Regions from separate parts of the Cobetia sp. 29-18-1 genome, predicted to be linked through region 1. Evidence: predicted binding sites of a transcription regulator. Region 1 holds the regulator's gene; the other holds the start of a gene.
The links. The regulator FNR, encoded in region 1, switches genes on or off when oxygen is low (the NO sensors DNR and NnrR bind a similar motif). The targets are predictions, from matches to a motif close to TTGATNTANATCAA.
Positions count from the first base shown of each region.

Region 1 (9,660 bases):
CTCGGTCTCGTGCTTGTCGATGGGGCTGCGGTGCACCAGCAGGCCCGATGGCTTGTGAACCACCACCAGCACTTCATCCTGGAACAGGATGTCGAGTGGCTCGGCGGGTTCAGTCAGCTCAACCGGCTCGGCCGGCTCAGTCACCTCAGCAGACTTGGCCTCGAGAGGCGTGGGCGTGGCGTCCGCCATCGGCGCAGGTGTCTGAGGCGCCGTTGGCGCGTCGGAGTGCGGAGCATCAGGAGAAGAGGGCATGGGCATCACGGCAGCAGGAAGACGAAAGCCGACCATCGCAATGAGGGTCGGCGTGTATTGTCCGGCTTTCGCCGCTGGCTGTCATGTCCGCTGTGGCGTCGGGCGCGCGGATGGCTATGTCAGGGCCTGATCAGCAGACCGGCGGCTAGCCACTGCACCAGCAGGTTGATCGCCACGCCCGGGGCTTGCTCTGCCCCCACCTGCGGCGTCAGCAGCTCACCGAGTCGGCCGAAGCTCAGGCCCTCGTCTCCGGCCGCGAGGATGGCGCCGAGAGCCTGGCCCTCCAGCGGCTCGAGAGAGCGATAGTGCACCTCGGGCGCGCCAGCGGTGGGCTGGCGCCAGACGATCCAGGGCGTGGGCGTGTCGGACTCGACCGGTGCGCGTGGCGGCTCATCGTTGTCGATGGCCTTCCAGATGGCCGGCGTATCGAAGTGGAACGAGAAGCGCTTGAGGGACGGATGCGCTGCCAGGGCCAGCTCGGGCCACTCATCAAGGGCCAGCGTCTGCAGGGACTCGACACTCAGCGGGGCGCTGTCCACCGCATCCAGCGCCAGCCCCAATGCCCACTCGAAGGCGGCCATCTCGGTGACCAGGGAGCGCTCGGGTTCGCGCGCCGCGACGAAGGCCGGGAAATGCTGGCCGGCCCAGCGAATCGAATAATGACTCGGCGGGTGGGCCGCGAGGTAGTCACGACACAGCAGCCCGAAGGCGTCATCGCCGATCAGGGTGTGCACGGCCTCGAAATCCCCGCCGAAGACCTCGAACAGCCGCAGCCGATAGGCCATCGCGTAGATGTCGAGGCGCTCCTCGGCGCTGGCAAGCTGATCACTGATGACGGCCTCGGCCGCCGCGCTGCGGGTGTCAGGGCTCGGTGTCGCGAGGTAGGCGCCCGTGGTCTCCTGCAGTTGCATCAGGGCGCTGCGATCAGCACCGCCTGCGGGGCTCGCTTGCGTCATGCGCGCAGCCCTCCGTGGTCTGCCGTCTGATTCGCGCGCGTGGCATCCGTCAGCGGACGACTACTGCGGCGGCGCAGCTCGGCGTACTCCTGCATCAACTCCGACCAGGGCGGGAAGTTGTCGTCACGCTCGATCATGGTGGCGACATCGCCGAAGCGCTCCCGCGCGGCGTCATACAGCGACCACACGGTGTCCGGGACGGGCTGGTCGTGGGTGTCGATGCATAGCTCGCCGCCGGAGACTTCCTGCCGGATATGACCGGCCAGGTGGTGCTGCCAGACGCGCTCTGCCGGCATGGCGTCCAGATAGGTCAGCGGGTCGAAGCCATGGTTGTGGCTCGAGACGATGACGTTGTTCAGGTCGAGCAGGATCAGGCAGTCGGCGCGGCGGCTGACCTCGGCCAGAAACTCCCATTCGCTCATCTCGTCAGGGCGCCAGGTCAGATAGCTGGAGACATTTTCCAGCAATAACTGACGGCCGAGCGCGTTCTGGACCTGATCGATGCGTTCGGCCAGATGGTCAATGGTGGCATCGGTATAGGGCAGCGGCAGCAGGTCATGGAACTGATGCGCGCCGGTACGCGTCCAGCACAGGTGGTCGGAGACCCACAGCGGCTCGATGCGCTCGCACAAGGCGCGCAGCTCGCGCAGGTAACGGCTGTCGATGGGATGGCTGCCACCGATGGACAGCGAGACGCCATGCAGGGCGATGGGGTAGTGCTCTCGGACACGCTCGAGGTGATGCAGTGGCTTGCCGCCGGCACTCAGGCCACCGGATTCGCTGGCGCCGTGGCCCATGTAGTTCTCGCTGATGGCCTCGAACCAGTCGATGTCCGGCAGCGTCGTCAGAATCTCGTGATAGTACTCGGGGCGCAGGCCCAGCCCCTGACCAATGCCGGCGCTGGCGGGCGTGGGCAGGCGAGAGGTGACAGCTGTCGTCATGCGTGAGTCCTCTTCTGAGCTAAGGCAGAGGGTGCGGAAAAGGGCGAGGCAGATGGCGAGTCAGGAGGGCTGAAAGACACCCGCCAGGGGGCCCAGGAAGAAACAGAGCCAGACCCAGAATCAGGAACGGGAGGACGGTGTGCCGTCCTCCCGTCGGGAATTCGCCAGATGCGCCTGCCTCAGCAGGCGCATCTGATGCCTGAGGATCAACCCTCGACGACAGTACCACCTTCGCCGACACAGGATTCAGCGCTGGCAGTGTACGACCAGCCCTGGCCCTTGCAGGCATTGTGGCCCTTGCAGGCGCTGTTGGCGGTCGCGCATTCGGAGGTGCCCTTGCAGGAGTTGATGCCGGAGCACTTCACGGCATTGTCACCGGCGTGCACCGGCATCGAGGTCAGGGCGGCAGTGGAGAACAGCGCGGCGGCAGCGGCGGCGAAGGTAGCGGCAGTAACGGTCTTCTTCATGGTCATGATGGCTTCCTATCGGGCAGGGCCCGTATTTTTTGAATTATGGATCAGGAACATCGATGCACCCGCTTGCGTCAGACAGCTCGTTCAGGCGGGTCATGAAGTCATACGCCGTCAAAATAAAGTTGGATGCGGAAACGCCAAAAAAATCTGACATCATTGTTCACTATGCTTGGAAAGGCAGTCTTGCCGAATTAGTGAGCCTGCTTATGGTACGCTTTCGCCATCATCTGCCCGATTGCCGATACCCCTTCCTCTTGCTGGAGTTCCCCATGCCGGACCTACTTCGACGCCTGTGGCGCATACCGCGCTGGCGCTGGAGCATCGTGCTCGTTCTACTGTTGGGGGGCTGCAGTGCCGTCGCGATTCATCAGCTCGATGAGCGTTTCGGCCCCGCGTCACCGCGTGAGCGGGTGGTGTCACACGACAGTCTTGCCGGGCGTCAGTGGGAGGATGAGGTCAAGCCGGTGATCGAGACGCGCTGCGTGGTCTGTCATGGCTGCTACGACGCTCCCTGTCAGCTCAAGATGTCATCGGCCGCGGGGATCGATCGCGGCATGAATCCGGCGCCGGTCTACGATGGCACGCGCCTGCTGGCGGCCAATCTGACGCGCATGTTCGAAGACGCGGACACCACCGAGCAGTGGCGCAGCATGGACTTCTCGCCGGTGCTCAATGAGCGCTTCGACTCCCCGGCCGCCAATCTGGAGGGCAGTGTGCTGTTCCGTGCGCTCAGCCAGAAGCGCAAGGCGCCGCTGCCGGTGACGGAAGATGGCCTGCTGCCGGAAGACCGCTTCGACCTGTCGCTCAATCGCAGTCAGGTATGTGCCCCCGTCGAGGGCTACGACAAGTTCGCCGAAGACCATCCTGACTGGGGCATGCCCTACGCCCTGCCACAGGTCAGCGATGAAGAGCACCGCACGCTGGTGAACTGGCTGGCCAAGGGTGGCGCGATGACGGGCCCGGCACCGCTGCCCCAGGCGCTGATGCCGCACATCGAGCAGGCCGAGCGCTTCTTCAATGGCGACAGCCTCAAGCAGCGCCTGATGAATCGCTATATCTACGAGCACCTCTTCCTGAGTCATGTGTATTTCCCGGGCATCAATGGCGCGGACGGACGGCCGGTCTTCTTCAAGCTGGTGCGTTCCAGCACCCCGCCGGGCGAGCCGATCAAGCGCATCTCCACGCGCCGCCCCTACGATCCACCCTACGCCTCCTACACCGCCGATGAACGCGCGAGCATGCCCCACGATGACGCCGGGCGCCCGCGGGTCTATTACCGTCTGTGGCAGGAGCGCGCGACGATCCTGGCCAAGAATCATCTGCCCTATGCGCTCGATGATGCTCGCTTCAAGCGCTGGCAGGCGCTGTTCCTGACACCGGATTACCCGGTGGATGACCTGCCGGATTACGACCTCAAGACGGCCTCGAATCCTTTCCTGACCTTCGAGGCCATCCCGGCCGAGTCACGCTATCGCTTCATGCTGGATGAGTCGCAGAACACCATCATGGGCTTCATCAAGGGGCCGGTCTGTCGCGGGCAGGTTGCGGTGGATGTGATCAATGATCACTTCTGGGTCGGCTTCACTGACCCGAAGATGTTCAGTCACCCGGAAGTGGAACGCACCCTGGCCGAGGAAGGGAAGAATCTCAGCCTGCCCGCCGAGCAGAGCAGCAATGCGTTGCCGATCAGCTCATGGGTCAAGTTCGAGAGCAAACAGACCGCCTATCTCAAGGCCAAGCAGCGCCTGATGTCCCAGGCCTATCTCGATGGCGATCTGCGCCTGGATGAGCGGGTGCTGTGGGACGGCAGCGGCTGGACCGACGGCCCCGGCCAGGGGCGCAACCCCAACGCGGCCCTGACCATCTATCGTCACTTCGACAATGCGGCGGTGATGAAGGGGCTGGTCGGTGGCGTGCCCAAGACGGGCTGGATCATCGATTACCCGATGCTGGAGCGCATCCACTATCTGCTGGTCGCCGGCTTCGATGTCTATGGCAATCTCGGCCATCAGCTGGTCACCCGTCTGTACATGGACTTCCTGCGCATGGAAGGCGAGAACAACCTGCTGGTGCTGTTGCCGGCAGGCGAGCGCCAGGCGGTGCATGACAGCTGGTATCGCGACGTCAGCCCCGGCCTTGGCGAGCTGCTGTTCAAGAAGCCGCCGCAGTTCGATGCGCCCAGTGGCATCGTCTGGACACCGCAGGAGCTGTCATCGCCGGACCAGGCGCGCCTTGGGCTGATGCGGCGCATGCAGGAGCGCCTCGCGCCGGAACTCGGCCATGAGCGCAGCCTGAGCAATGTCGAGGACGAGCACGTGCGACATGAGCTGCAGGCCCTCGCTGCGGTGCAGGGAGTCTCGGCCAGCCTGATGCCGGAGGTGACGATCGTCGCGCTGGAGGAGGGCACTGATGACTCGCCGCGCCTTTACAGCGTGCTGCGCAATTCCGCCCACGCCAACATCACCAGCCTGTTCGATGAGGAGAAAAATCGCCGTCCTGAGGAAGACACTCTCGATGTCTTGCGGGGCGTGGCGGGCGATTACCCGAATGCCTTCTGGCGTCTGACGCCTGACACCCTGACGAGGCTGGCAGAGCGGGTGGCGGCACTCGAGACCGAAGAGGACTATCGCGCCCTGCAGGCGGATATCGGGGTGCGCCGGACTGACCCGCGCTTCTGGGAGTTCTCCGACAGCGTGCTGCGCACCAACTATGCTGATCGCCCTGTCGAAGCGGGCCTGCTGGACTATAACCGCCTCGAGAACCGCTGATCGCCAGCGAAGGCCGAGACAAGGCCTATTGTCATGACTGTCTGGGCTGCCAGGACTGTCAGGACGACTGACCTGACAGAAAGAAGAAGCCCGCCACGCAAATTGCGTGGCGGGCTTCTGTCTTGTGTGGTGCCGACATGGTGCCCTGGTGGCGGATCAGCGCAGTGTCGCTCAGCGTGATGTGCTGTCAGCAGGCGTCATCAGCGACCGCCCTGACACTCGCCTTCGGCCAGTTCGATCAGGCCATCCAGATGCAGGATATGCACCTCGCGGGCACGAATGTCGACCAGCCCCTGGGTCTGGAAGCGGGTCAGGATACGACTGATGGTTTCGACGGCCAGCCCCAGATAGTTGCCGATATCGGCGCGTGCCATCGAGAGGCGGAAGCTGTACGGCGAATAGCCACGGCGACGGAAGCGCTGTGACAGGTTGACCAGGAAACTCGCCAGCCGCTCATCGGCTGTCTTGCGCGACAGCAGCATCATCATGCGGCGATCTTCGTGCAACTCCTTGCTCAGGCTCTTGAACAGCTGGGTTCTCAGCTCCGGCATCTGCTCCGAGAGCGCATTGAGGCGGTCGAAGGGGATCTCGCAGACGGTGGTGGTCTCCAGCGCCACCGCGGTGCCGGGATAGCAATTGCTGTCGATAGCATCGAGCCCGGCCAGCTCGCTGGGCAGGTAGAAGCCGGTCAGCTGCTCCATGCCGCTGTTTTCATTGGTGATCTGCTTGAGACTTCCGGAGCGCACCGTGAAGACGCAATCGAAGGCATCGCCCTGGCTGAAGAGCACTTCCCCTTTTCTGAGTGGCGCGCGACGGCGGATGATGGCGTCAAACTGGTCGATATCTTCCATGTTCAGTGCCAGTGGCAGGCACAGTGAACTCAGCGAACAGGTTTGGCAGCGGGCTTCATGGGCGCGCAAGCGGTGTGATGCCTGTGCATTGGCCGTCATGGTGACTCTCCTGAGGAATGTCACCGCTACCCCTGGGGCAGGGCAGCGGAGGGGGCTTTCGGGCGCAACGAACGGTGGGGCGGGGCCTTGTCGCCCGCCGCTACCCTGCTCAGCCGATGTGATTCGAGCGGCCAGAGTCTGAGCGCTCATCGGCTGGCGCAGCGCAATTTCGTGGCGCCATAATATTAGATTTTATTAATTCATTATCCTGCCCAACCCATGGGCGTTGCAAGGTGTGTGAACTTTAGGCCTGGTTGGCCCTGCGTGACCATACCGCGACGACCTGCCTCAGCCAGCTGCGCCGAGCAGCAGAATCAGTGCGGCGGCCAGCGTCGCCAGTGCCAGTATGCCCCAGGCACGTGGTGCTGGTGTGTCAGGCTGACGTACGCCGTTGATGCGATGTTCCTGCATGGGGCCATCGCCTTCGCGCTCGTCGCTGTCAGCGCTTGCAGCGCGCGAAAGGCTGCCCAGGGCCAGCATGGCGAACAGCACCAGGCTGCCCAGCGTGAGGGCCAGCACCCAGAGATTCCAGAACAGGGGGAGTCCAGTTGTCTCCAGCAGATTCATGTCGTGTCTCCTGAGCGGTGTCCTGTCATGGGCCACGGCTGGCGATGTCGCTCGCGGGGGCGGCCTGCTGCAGGTAGGCGAGCAGCGCCGTGATTTCGGCAGTGCCACGCACGTCATTGGGGGCGGCGAGAATCTCATCTTCCGCGTAGGGCACGCCCAGGCCTTGCAGGGCTCGCATGCGTGCCGCGATGCCTTCACCGCTCAACGCCCGCTCGAACAGCCACGGGTAGGCGGGCATCGCTGAGCCCGGCACCTGACTGCGCGGGTCATTCAGATGCAGACGCTGCCAGGCATCGTCATGTTGCGCAGGCAGCTGGCTCAAATCCGTCCCCCAGCGCTCTACGCCCCACAGCGAGGGACGGTCGTAGTAGCGCGCCCGGGCGGTCGTCGCATCGCCGTGGCGCGCCGTATCGCCAGGTAGATCGCGCACCATGCGTGTGTGGCACTGCTGACAGCCCTCGCGTTGGTAGATGCGCTGGCCCTCCAGCGCCAGGGCGCTCAGCGGTTTGAGGTCTTCGGGGGCGCTGGCGAGGCTGGGGTGAGCCCCGAGCGGCACCAGCTGGGCGAGGGCGCCGAGGCTCATGGTGAGCAGGCATAGTGCCGTCATCAGGCCGGCGTGACGTTCGAGCAGGACATGTCTCATGCGTAATGCCCTCCCGAGGATGTGGCAGGGGGCGTGGTAGAGGGGGACGCAGAGTGCATGGCAGGTTCTGATGATGCCTTGTGCGAGCCGGAGCTCAGGCGCTGGCGCTCGTGAGCGGCTTGGCGTTCGCTCTTTTGATCAGCCAGGGTGCGCGTCACGTTGAGGAGCATCAGCAGCATGCCGAGCGCCCAGCAGGCGAGCCCGCCCAGCGAGATCATCATCGGCATGCGGGCCGCTTCCAGCACCTCGCTCAAGGTGTATAGCGGCCTGCCGTCATCTGCCAGCACATGCCACATGCTGCCTTGAAGCAGCGTGGTCGCCCAGCTGGCGGCAACGCACAGCAGGGTGCCGATGATGGCCAGCAGGGCGTGAGTCTTGAGCAGCGCGAGGGAGCGCATCGGGGGCAGCAGGTGATAGGCCATCACGATGGCGACTGTCGCGACCACCCCCAGGCTTGCTGCCGGCGACAGACTGTTGGCGGCACTGAAGGTCAGGGCATTGAGTGTCGGCAATGACAGCAGGCTGTATTCAAGAACCGCAAGGGCGAAGCTGACCAGCGCTGCCGCCAGCAGGCAGTTAAGCGGATCCCGGCGCAATGAGTGCCAATCCTCCTTGAGTGTCATCAGGCCATTGAGGCTGAGTGCCAGCCCCGGCGCCAGCAGCAGGAGGCCCATCGCCATGCCCAGCGTCTGGCTCCAGGCCGGCAGGGCGCTCGCGAACAGCAGCGGAGCGCCTCCCCATGTCACCAGCAGCACCAGCATCCAGAAGCTGGTGGTGGCCAGCCGGTGCGAGTAGAGCGGCAGCCGCGAGCGGCTCGTCACCATGTGATGGAGCAAGGCAATGAGGCCGAATGCGAACATGCCACCGGGGAGTGGCCCTGCCTGCCAGCGCTGAACCAGTGCCTCGAGGCTGCCCGTGAAGAGCGGTATCGATTCCAGCAGGCCGATCGGCACGCTGAGCGAGATCAGCACATGCTGTATCAACACCAGCATCAGGCCGGCGATGAAGTACCAGCAGGCCACCGGCAGGCGGCGCAGCGTGCGCTGTTCCAGCACCGTGAAGAAGACCCACGCCACGGCCAGCCAGACGAGGGTCATCAGGAGATCGACGAGCCAGGGCGCTTCGGCCATGTACTGGCCCGAGGAGTAGCCTGCGACAATCGCCAGTGCGCCGAGCGCGACCACGGCCTGCCAGCCGAGGAAGATGAAATGCATCAACTTGAGCGTGAAGGGGGGCAGTGCGATATCCGCTATCGCCGTCTCGGCGTCCGTGCGTGATTCGCGTTGCAGGACGCTGTGCATGGCGATGGAGTAGCCGCCGGCGATCACTGCCGAGCCGCCCAGACCGTAAAGCAGCAGGTGGTGCTGCAAGGGGGCGAGGCGGCCGTAACTCAGCCAGGCCACCTCCGGCCCCAGTGATGGCCACAGCCAGATGAGGTTGAGCCATACGGCCAGACAGAGGCTGAGCAGGCCCCAGATGACGGCCATGCGAGCGAAATCATGGCTTACGTGATGATGGTTCACGCGGGGATGACAGGCCGAAGCCTCAAGAGCTGTACGCATATCACGACCTCGTCGGCAGTGGGCGAAAGCGCAGTGCTGGTGGTGACGGTGCTGGAAGCGGCGCTGCGGGAGCGGCCAGGTCATCGACGCCCCTGTCAGGGCGGCAGGGCTGGCGCTGACCGATATCACGCGCGACCATGGCCGACTGACAGGCCATCCCTCGCGCTGGAATGCAGCGTTTACCCCTCATCGGTTCCAGCGTTGTCTGGCGCGAGCCGTACGAGATCAACAGGAGAATTTCGCTTGCCCGCCGTCACTTCATCATCGGACGAAGATGCCAATGCGTCCAATACGGCTGAGGTTCCCAGCCCTTACGCCGAGGAAGGCTTTCGTGTCGCCAGCCTGGCCGATGTCGCCGCGGAGCTTGCTGCTCGCCAGACCATGTCCGACGACGCGCTGGCCGCGCGAGGGCCGTGGCGAGGCTGGTTGGCGGAACTGGGCCCGCTTGAGATCCATGGGCAACCGGGGCGTGCCCTGCTGTTGCATGCGCATGGAGCCGGCGCCGGGCGTGAGACCGACTTCCATCAACAGTTCGGCGCTGCCTGCCT
Region 1 covers NZ_JARWKS010000001.1:95,644-105,303, forward strand. The annotation lists gene QD208_RS00395 (pseudouridine synthase) at 1-252, opposite strand, end outside; gene QD208_RS00400 (DNA-binding domain-containing protein) at 372-1,208, opposite strand; gene QD208_RS00405 (DUF692 domain-containing protein) at 1,205-2,149, opposite strand; gene QD208_RS00410 (hypothetical protein) at 2,356-2,622, opposite strand; gene QD208_RS00415 (fatty acid cis/trans isomerase) at 2,892-5,390, shown strand; gene fnr (fumarate/nitrate reduction transcriptional regulator Fnr) at 5,591-6,340, opposite strand; gene QD208_RS00425 (hypothetical protein) at 6,629-6,907, opposite strand; gene QD208_RS00430 (cbb3-type cytochrome c oxidase subunit II) at 6,933-7,550, opposite strand; gene QD208_RS00435 (cbb3-type cytochrome c oxidase subunit I) at 7,547-9,037, opposite strand; gene QD208_RS00440 (alpha/beta family hydrolase) at 9,356-9,660, shown strand, end outside.

Region 2 (9,660 bases), 240 kb from region 1:
ACCGACATCCAGCGCTTTCACCGTGGCGTGCGCGCGGTATTGCCGTCACGCCTCGAGGCGGTGGAGACCGTCTTCGCGATGACGGTCCACAAGTCGCAGGGTTCCGAGTTCCGCCATGTGTTATTCGTGTTGCCTGAGGGCGCCAACCCGATTCTGACCCGCGAGCTGGTCTACACCGGCATCACGCGGGCCAAGTCGCGGGTCACGCTGGCGGGAACCCGCCGCGAGACGCTGGAAGGCGCCATTGAACGACGCGTGGTGAGAGCCAGCGGGCTGGTGCTCTAGGCCGGACACTGACGGATGATCGTCGTCTCCGGCTCCGCCGCGCTCGACGGGAGGAGGGGACATGACGGATGTCAGCAGTCGCGTGAAGGAAAGGGCGCAGCCACAGAGCGAGATGCATACCGTGCCGCTGGCCACGGCGGCCAGCCAGCTCAAGGACCCACAGGCGGCGGTGGCTGAGCTTGCCCGAACGCTTGATCTGGCGCTGGGAAGTCGTGAGCGGCTCGGCGGGGTGCTGTTCTTCTGCTCGGCGGATTATCCGCTGGCGGCACTGGGCCAGGCGCTGGCCGCCACCTTCGGCGAGGTGCCGGTGAGCGGCTGCACCACCGCCGGCGAGATCACGCCCGCGGGCTATGCGCGCGGCTCCATCACCGCCATCGGCCTTGCGCGCAGTGACTTCGCGCTGGCGCAGGTGCTGATCGATGATCTGAGCGGTTTCGATCTTCCGCGTGCCCAGGCGCTGAGTGACGAGCTGCTGGCACGCTGTCGCGAGCAGGCCGTGGCGCCGGTGATGGGCAACAGCTTCGCGTTGACGTTGCTCGACGGGCTCTCGAGCAGCGAGGAGCAGGTGCTGGCGACGCTGGATGCGGCGCTGGGCAGCATCCCCGCCTTCGGTGGCTCCGCCGGGGATGACAATCGCCTGTCGCACACCTATGTCTACGCCGATGGCGTCTTCCATGATCAGGCGGCGGTCGTGGTGGTGGTCAATACGCGGCTGCCGTTCGAGGTCATCAGCACCCATCACCTCACGCCGCTGGCCGACAAGCTGGTGGTGACGGCGGTGGATCGCGATTCGCGCCGCGTGCTGGAGCTGAATGCCGAGCCCGCCGCCGAGGAGTACGCCAGGCTGGCAGGCGTCGCGCCCGAGGCGCTGGAGGAGGCGGTCTTCGCGCGTTGCCCGCTGGCGGTGCGCATCGGCGAGTCGCATTACGTGCGCTCCATCCAGCGCGTGAATGATGATGCCAGCCTGAGTTTCTACTGCGCGGTGGAGACCGGCATCGTGCTCACCGCCATGCAGGCCACGCCGATTCTCGAGCAGCTCGAGCAGCGCCTGGCCGAGGTGGAGGCGCGCCTGGGACCGCCCGCGCTGACCATCGGCTGCGACTGCTTTCTGCGGCGCATGGAGATCGAGGCGCTGGCACTGGAGGATGAGGCTTCACGCATGCTCAGGCGGCACCGGGTGATCGGCTTCAATACCTACGGTGAGCAGCATCACGGCATGCACATCAACCAGACCTTCACCGGCGTGGTGATCGGCCAGCGCCGCTCGGTTGCCGACGGCACGGGAGGACAGGATGTCGCCTGATACGCCGCTGACCGAACAGGGCTTTCTGAGCGAGCCGGACGCTCTGACTCAGACGGACGCTCAAAGCGCCGAACTCGCCGCCCTCAAGGCACGCAATCGCCAGCTGGAGAAGATCAACGCCGCCCTGATCGAGCGGGTCGAATCCAGCAGTCCTTCACCGAGCGCGCCCTACGCCGCCTTCGAACATGCGGTGCTGCTGGCGGATCAGGTGCGCGAGCGCACCGATGCCCTGCATCGCACCCTCGATGAGCTGGGGGCACTCAATCGACGCCTCACCGCCGCCAAGGCCGCCGCCGAGGCGGCCAATCACTCCAAGACCCGCTTTCTCGCCGCCATCAGCCATGACCTGCTGCAACCCCTGAATGCCGCCCGGCTATTCGCCAGCGCCCTGGAAGAGCAACTGGCGCGGCTGGCGCTGGATACTTCCCTGCCAGGCGATGCCATTTCTGACGTCACGCCGGGCGACGCTTCGCAGGGCGTCTCCACGCCCGGCGAGCTGGTGGCGCGGCTGGGACGCTCGCTGGCAGATGTCGAGAGTCTGCTGGGCACGCTGGTCGATATCTCGCGGCTGGATGCCGGCGTGCTGACGGCGGATGTCGCAGTCTTCCCGGTGCGTGAACTTCTGGATGTGCTCGCCGAGGAATATCGTCAACTGGGCGCTGCCCGTGGGCTCGAGCTGCATTACGTGGCCAGTCATCTGAGCATCGAGTCGGACCTGCAATTGCTGGCGCGGGTGGTGCGCAACTTTCTTAGCAATGCGCTGCGCCATGTGCCGGATGGCTCGACGCGCGGGCGAGTGCTGCTGGGGTGTCGGCGTCGCGGTGACTGGCTGGAGATCACCGTGGCCGACAACGGCCCCGGCATCGCCGAGCATCAGCGCGAGGTGGTCTTCCAGGAATTCCGACGCCTGGCGCCGCGCCAGGACAACGAGCAACGCGGCCTCGGGCTGGGGCTGGCGATCGTCAAGCGCATCACCGGCCTGCTGGAGCACCCCCTGTCGCTGACCAGCACGCCGGGGCGCGGCGCCGCCTTCGCGGTCCGCGTGCCGATTCGGCAGCCTGCCAGTGTGGAGGGGCCAGCGGTTGACGCGACTTCTCCCGGCCAGCCTTGCGCGTCACCGCTCGCGCAGCCACTGCTCGATACCGTTATCTGGGTGGTCGAGGATGATCGGGAGGTGTGTGCCGGCATGCAGTCATTGCTCGGGGGCTGGGGCGCGAGTGTTTACTGCGCCGATGATGCCGAGGTGCTGTTGCAGCAGGCCGTGGCCGCGCCGCAGGTCTTGATCGTCGATCATCAGCTGGGCGAAGGGCAGCCCGATGGCCTCAAGCAGGCGCAACGCCTGCAACAACGCTGGCCGGGCTTGCCGGTGGTGGTGATCAGTGCGGACCACTCGGCGCCGCTCAAGGCCAGGGCGCGTGCGCTCGGTTTCGGGTTTCTGCTCAAGCCGGTCAAGCCGCTGCGTCTGCGCCAGTTGCTGGTCAATCGTCGCTAGCCGCTTACAGAAGTGCTGAAAGAGATGCTGGAAAGGGGGAAGGCAAAGACAGTGGCAAATAGGCGTCCGCCACGGGGGTGATTGAAGGAGCCTATTGAGTATCACGCTTATTTTTAATGAGAATCAATGGCATTTGGAGTGTAAGCTGATCACATAGCCTCCCGCATATTTCTTTATCTGTTCGCGGGTCATTGATCTGGCAGGTTTTCCCCCCATGCTGAATGTCATGTCCGATAAATCCGTACGTCATGCCGCAAGCATGTCACTGGGCAGCGAAGGCGACGCCTCTGCTGCCGGTAGTGCGCACACAGCTTCCCCTGTCCGCCTCGCTGGCCGCCTGCGCCGCGCCTTGCCATTCCTCGGCCCGGCGATGATCGCCGCCGTGGCCTATATCGACCCGGGCAACTTCGCGACCAACATCGAGGCCGGCTCCCACTATGGCTACACCCTGCTGTGGGTGGTGCTGTGGGCCAACCTGATGGCGATGTTGATCCAGACCCTGTCCGCGCGGCTGGGGCTGGCGACCGGCAAGAATCTGGCCGAGGTCATCCGTGAACGCTTCCCGCGTCCGGTGGTGTGGGCCTTCTGGGTGCAGGCGGAGATCGTCGCCATCGCGACAGATCTGGCCGAATTCCTGGGGGCGGCGCTAGCCTTCAATCTGCTGTTCGGGCTCAGCATGCTGGAAGGGGCGCTGCTGACCGGCGCCATCACCTATGCGGTGCTGGTGATGCAGCGTTTCGGCTTCCGCATGATGGAAATGATCATCGGCGCGATGATTCTGGCGGTCTCGGCGGGTTTCCTGCTCGAGATCATTCTCAGTCGTCCGCCGGTGGAGCCGATCATCTACGGTCTGCTGACCCCGAACTTCCCGGATAGCCATGCCATCTTCCTGGCGGCCGGTATCCTCGGTGCCACCGTGATGCCCCACGTCATCTACCTGCATTCCGCACTGTCCCAGAATCGCATCCGGGTGCGTGACAGCGGTCAGCGTCGTCGCGTGATGGGCTACTACCGGCTGGATGTCATCATCGGCATGGCGCTGGCGGGGCTGATCAACATGGCGATGCTGGTGCTGGCCGCCAAGGTCTTCCACGGCAACGGCGAGACCGGCGTGGCCTCCATCACCGAGAGCTACAAGCTGCTGTCGCCGCTGATGGGTCAGGATGCGGCGAGTCTCATCTTCGGCTTCACGCTGCTGCTGGCGGGGCTGTCCTCGTCCATCGTCGGCACCCTGTCCGGTCAGGTGGTGATGCAGGGCTTCGTCAACTTCCGCATCCCGATGTGGCTGCGCCGCGTGATCACCATGGCGCCCGCCATCGCCATCATCCTGATGGAGTTGCCGGAGCAGCAGGTGCTGGTCGCAAGCCAGGTGGTACTCAGCTTCGGGATTCCCTTTGCGCTGGTGCCGCTGTTGATATTCACCGCCAACCGCCGCCTGATGGGAGACCTGGTCAATCGTCACTGGGTGACGGCCATCGGGGTGCTGGTCGCGGCGATCATCATCCTGCTCAATGGCTATGTGCTGGTCGGCGAGCTGATGTAGGCTCCATGCTTTACGCCCCAGTTCCCATGCCCCTGTGAGAGGTAAAAGCCCTGCCGGTGGCAGGCCCTCGCAACGCCCCGCTGTGTGCCTCATTCGTGAGCGCCCCGGCGGGGCGTTGCGCGTTGTGGAGAGGCAGGGGGCGCACTCGCGCCTGACACGGCAGGCAGGGCGTGGCTGGCCAGCAGAATCGCCTGTACCCGGCTGGCCACCCCCAGCTTGTGCAGGATGGCGGAGACATGCGACTTGACGGTGGTCTCCGCCACGCCCAGCTGCCAGGCGATCATCTTGTTGGATTCGCCCAGCACCATGCGCTCCAGCACGCCGCGCTGCTTGGTGGTGAGGGTCTGCCAGCGCTGCGCGAATTCCGCCTCGCTGAGGCTCGTCGCGAGTTGAGGCGCTGGCGATGGCGCTGGGGCCGATGCCGAGGCTGATGAGGGTGAGGGTGAGGAAGCCGCCTGGCTCGCCAGCGCCGGGCGCGGGGCGGCGCGCATCAGGCGGGCGGGCACATAGACCTCACCGGCCAGCATGCGCGCAAGCGCCTCGCGCAATACCTCCGCCGAGCTCGACTTGGAGAGATAGCCGACCGCGCCGAGTGCCAAGGCTTCCAGCACCGTCTCGCGTGCCTCGTGGGCAGAGAGAATCGCTACCGGCAGCCAGTCTGCTTCCTGGCGCAAGCGCGTCAGGCCTTCCAGGCCGTGGCTATCGGGCAGGTCGAGATCCAGCAGCAGCAGGTCGAGGCTATCGGCATGCACGTCGATGAGGCTGAGCGTCTCGGCGAGACTGGCGGCCTGCAGCAGCTCGTAGGGCGGCGTGGGGTCATCGGCGACGCTCAGGCTCAGGGTACGACTGATGGCATCACGGAACAGCGGATGGTCATCCGCGATCAACAGACGGTACATGGAGGCTCCTGGCCGGTGGCGGGCGATATCCTGAGCATGACGATCCTGATCATGACCTTGCTGATCATGACCTTGCTGATCATAGCTACCCTGAGCATAACGTCATGGCGTGGTGTCGTGCCTTGCGGCCTTCGCGGTATGGCGGCGTTCGTTTCTCCTTCCTTTTCTCCTCCCAAGGGATGAGACGGTCTCCGCCCATGGGGGCATGTCGCGATTGGCGCCGGTGGTCAAGACTGTGAGAGTCGCCTGATCAAGTACCGCTTGATAGAGCGGGCAGCGGGTCAACGCCAATGGGGCCACTGAAGTAGAGCCAACCCAGGCGTTTCGCTGACACGACAACGACTTTTCAGCAACGACAACGATTTTTCAGTAACGACAACGACTGTGCAGCAATGACAACAACAGGCCGTCGATCACGAGCGCCACTCGTGAATCCGGCCAACAGGAGTTCGCCATGATCTACGCCTCCCCGGGCAGCGCCGATGCGCTGGTCACGTTCAAGGATATCTACGGCAACTATATCGGCGGTCGCTTCGTCGAGCCGGTGAAGGGTGAGTACTTCGACAATGTCAGCCCGGTGACGGGCGAGGCCTTCTGCCGTATCCCGCGTTCGAGTGCGGAGGATATCGACCTCGCGCTGGACGCCGCCCACAAGGCAGCCGCTGCCTGGGGCAAGACCTCGGTGCAGGAGCGCTCCAACATCCTGCTCAAGATCGCGGATCGCATCGAGCAGAACCTCGAGATGCTGGCCGTCGCCGAGACCTGGGACAACGGCAAGGCGGTGCGCGAGACGCTCAACGCCGATATCCCGCTGGCGGCGGATCACTTCCGTTACTTCGCCGGTTGCCTGCGCTCCCAGGAAGGCACCGCGGCGGATATCGATGCCAATACCGTTTCCTACCACTTCCATGAGCCGCTGGGCGTGGTCGGGCAGATCATCCCGTGGAACTTCCCGATCCTGATGGCGGCCTGGAAGCTCGGCCCGGCGCTGGCGGCCGGCAACTGCGTGGTGCTCAAGCCGGCGGAGCAGACCCCGGCCTCGATTCTGGTGCTCGCGGAGCTGATCAATGACCTGCTGCCGGCGGGCGTGCTCAATATCGTCAATGGCTACGGGGCCGAGGCCGGTCAGGCGCTGGCCACCAGCAAGCGCATCGCCAAGATCGCCTTCACCGGCTCCACCCCCGTGGGCTCGCACATTCTCAAGTGCGCCGCCGACAGCATCATCCCCTCCACGGTGGAGCTGGGCGGCAAGTCGCCCAACATCTACTTCGCCGACATCATGAATGCCGAACCCGAGTTCATCGACAAGGCCGCCGAAGGCCTGGTGCTGGCGTTCTTCAATCAGGGCGAGGTATGCACCTGCCCGTCACGCGCCCTGATCCAGGAAAGCATCTACGACGACTTCATGGCCCGGGTGATGGAGCGCGTGAAGACCATCAAGCGCGGCAACCCGCTGGACACCGACGTACAGGTCGGCGCCCAGGCTTCCCGCGAGCAGTTCGACAAGATCATGTCCTACATGGATGTCGCCCGCGAGGAAGGCGCCGAGGTGCTCACCGGCGGCAGCAGCGAGCAGCTGGAGAACGAGCTGGCCAACGGCTATTACATCCAGCCGACCCTGCTCAAGGGCAACAACTCGATGCGTGTCTTCCAGGAGGAGATCTTCGGGCCGGTGGTGGCCGTCACCACCTTCCGTGACGAGGCCGAGGCACTGGCCATCGCCAATGACACCGAATTCGGTCTCGGCGCCGGTGTCTGGAGCCGCGACATGAACGTCGCCTTCCGCATGGGGCGCGGCATCCAGGCCGGTCGCGTGTGGACCAACTGCTACCACCAGTATCCCGCCCATGCCGCCTTCGGTGGCTACAAGAAATCCGGTGTCGGTCGCGAGACCCACAAGATGGCACTGGAGCACTACCAGCAGACCAAGAACCTGCTGGTCAGCTACGACATCAATCCGCTCGGCTTCTTCTAGGCCTGACTGGCAGCGCCACCGCGACTGGTGGTGCTGCATGCCTCCCGCGATTCTCGCTTGAGAAAATGACAACGATGCCCGCGCCAGATCCGATTGCTTGATCTGGCGCAGGGCAGGGAGCGCTGCGTCCGGTTTCAATGGAGAGGCAAGCTTTGCACTGGTATGAGCGCAGGCTCGGGCGCTGGAAAAACGCTGGCATGGGCGCTGGCGCATGCAGGCGCAAGCCCACACTCTCCACCGCAACTCTGCTGGTTCGTCTGTCTTGAATGTCCGTCTTTCTTGAATGTTCGTCAGTCTTCAATGGATGAGGAGTACGTCATGGATAACAGCATGAAAGCCGCCGTGGTACGTGAATTCGGTGCACCGCTGGTGATCGAGGAGGTCGCGGTACCGCGCCCGGGACGTGGCGAGATTCTGGTCGAGGTCGCCGCCTCCGGGGTCTGTCATACCGACCTGCACGCCGCGCATGGCGACTGGCCGGTGAAACCCAATCCGCCGTTCATTCCCGGCCATGAAGGCGTCGGCACCATCGCTGCGGTGGGCGAGGGCGTCACCCACGTCAAGGAAGGCGACCGTGTCGGGGTGCCCTGGCTCTACTCGGCCTGCGGACACTGCGAGCATTGTCTGGGCGGTTGGGAGACGCTGTGCGAGAGCCAGCAGAATACCGGCTACTCGGTGAATGGCGGCTTTGCCCAGTTCACGCTGGCGGACGCCGGCTATGTCGGCCGCCTGCCGGACAGCGTGGGCTTCGTGGAGATCGCGCCGGTGCTGTGCGCCGGGGTCACGGTCTACAAGGGCCTCAAGATGACCGACACCCGCCCCGGACAGTGGGTGGTGATCTCGGGCATCGGCGGGCTGGGACACATGGCGGTGCAGTATGCGCGTGCCATGGGTCTGAACGTGGCGGCGGTGGATGTGGATGATGCCAAGCTGGAACTGGCCCGCCGTCTGGGCGCGACCGTGACCGTCAATGCCATGAAGGAAGACCCGGCGAGCGTCATCAAGCGCGACATCGGCGGCGCGCATGGGGCGCTGGTGACGGCGGTGTCGCCCAAGGCCTTCGATCAGGCCCAGAACATGCTGCGCCGTGGCGGCACCCTGGTGCTAAACGGCCTGCCGCCGGGCGACTTCCCGCTGCCGATCTTCTCCACCGTGCTCAATGGCATCACGGTGCGTGGCTCCATCGTCGGCACTCGTCAGGACCTGCAGGAGGCGCTGGACTTCGCCGCGGAAGGCAAGGTCGCCGCCACCGTGCAGACCGGCAAACTCGAGGACATCAACGACATCTTCGGGCGCATGATCGACGGCAAGATCGAGGGGCGCATCGTGCTCGACATGAAGGCCTGAGGCGTTCGCTGACCTGAATCCTCACCACCGATGACAGGCCTGCTGGAAACGGCAGGCTGCCAGACACGACAACGCCAGCCCGAGGGCTGGCGTTGTCGTGTCTGGCATGGTCGTGCGCGTTGACTCTCACACGGGCACTGCAAAGAGCTCTCCATGACGAGCTCGGGCTTCTGCTTACACCGTGCCGAATTTCTCGTTCTCGCCCATGTCCGGGGTGTGGTCCTTGTCGAGGTTGGCGCGTGCCACCTCGTAGAGCTGATAGGCCTTGCTCTCCTTGGCCTTCCAGTGCTCGCCGGATTGCACCGAGATCTCCAGCAGGGTGACGTCGGGGTCATCCTTGCCTTCCGGGAACCAGGCGGCCACGAACGGGTTCCAGAACTTGTCGATCAGGCCCTGATCGCGGTGCAGATTGGCATGACCGCTCAGCGACACGTAGACGCCATCATCCTGATCGGAAAAGCTCAGGCAGACCTCGCTGTCCTTCTTGGCCTCAAACACCTTCTCGGCGCTGGCGCGGGTGAAGAACCACAGGGTGCCGTCGTAGTCATCCTGCACCAGGTGCATCGGGCGGGCGTGGGGCATGCCATCGCCTTGCGTCACCAACATGCCGACCTTCACATCCTTGATCAGCTTCCAGATCTTCTGCTTGTGCTCCGGGCTCGACATCGTGTGTCACTCCTTTGCGTCATGCGAATGAAAATCCGGCTGGCTAGCCGTTGCACAAGACCTTGGAGCGACGACCCCCAACTTCAAGGGATGATGGTGAAGCTTTCGCTTGATGAGCCAGCACTTGATGAGCCAGCACTTGATGAGTCG
Region 2 covers NZ_JARWKS010000001.1:332,996-342,655, forward strand. The annotation lists gene recD (exodeoxyribonuclease V subunit alpha) at 1-285, shown strand, start outside; gene nosP (nitric oxide-sensing protein NosP) at 398-1,588, shown strand; gene QD208_RS01360 (hybrid sensor histidine kinase/response regulator) at 1,578-3,080, shown strand; gene QD208_RS01365 (Nramp family divalent metal transporter) at 3,307-4,623, shown strand; gene QD208_RS01370 (response regulator transcription factor) at 4,713-5,522, opposite strand; gene QD208_RS01375 (aldehyde dehydrogenase family protein) at 5,977-7,497, shown strand; gene adhP (alcohol dehydrogenase AdhP) at 7,816-8,844, shown strand; gene QD208_RS01385 (pyridoxamine 5'-phosphate oxidase family protein) at 9,019-9,510, opposite strand.
Region 2: the regulator FNR is predicted to act here: its motif matches at 7,595-7,608, upstream of adhP (alcohol dehydrogenase AdhP).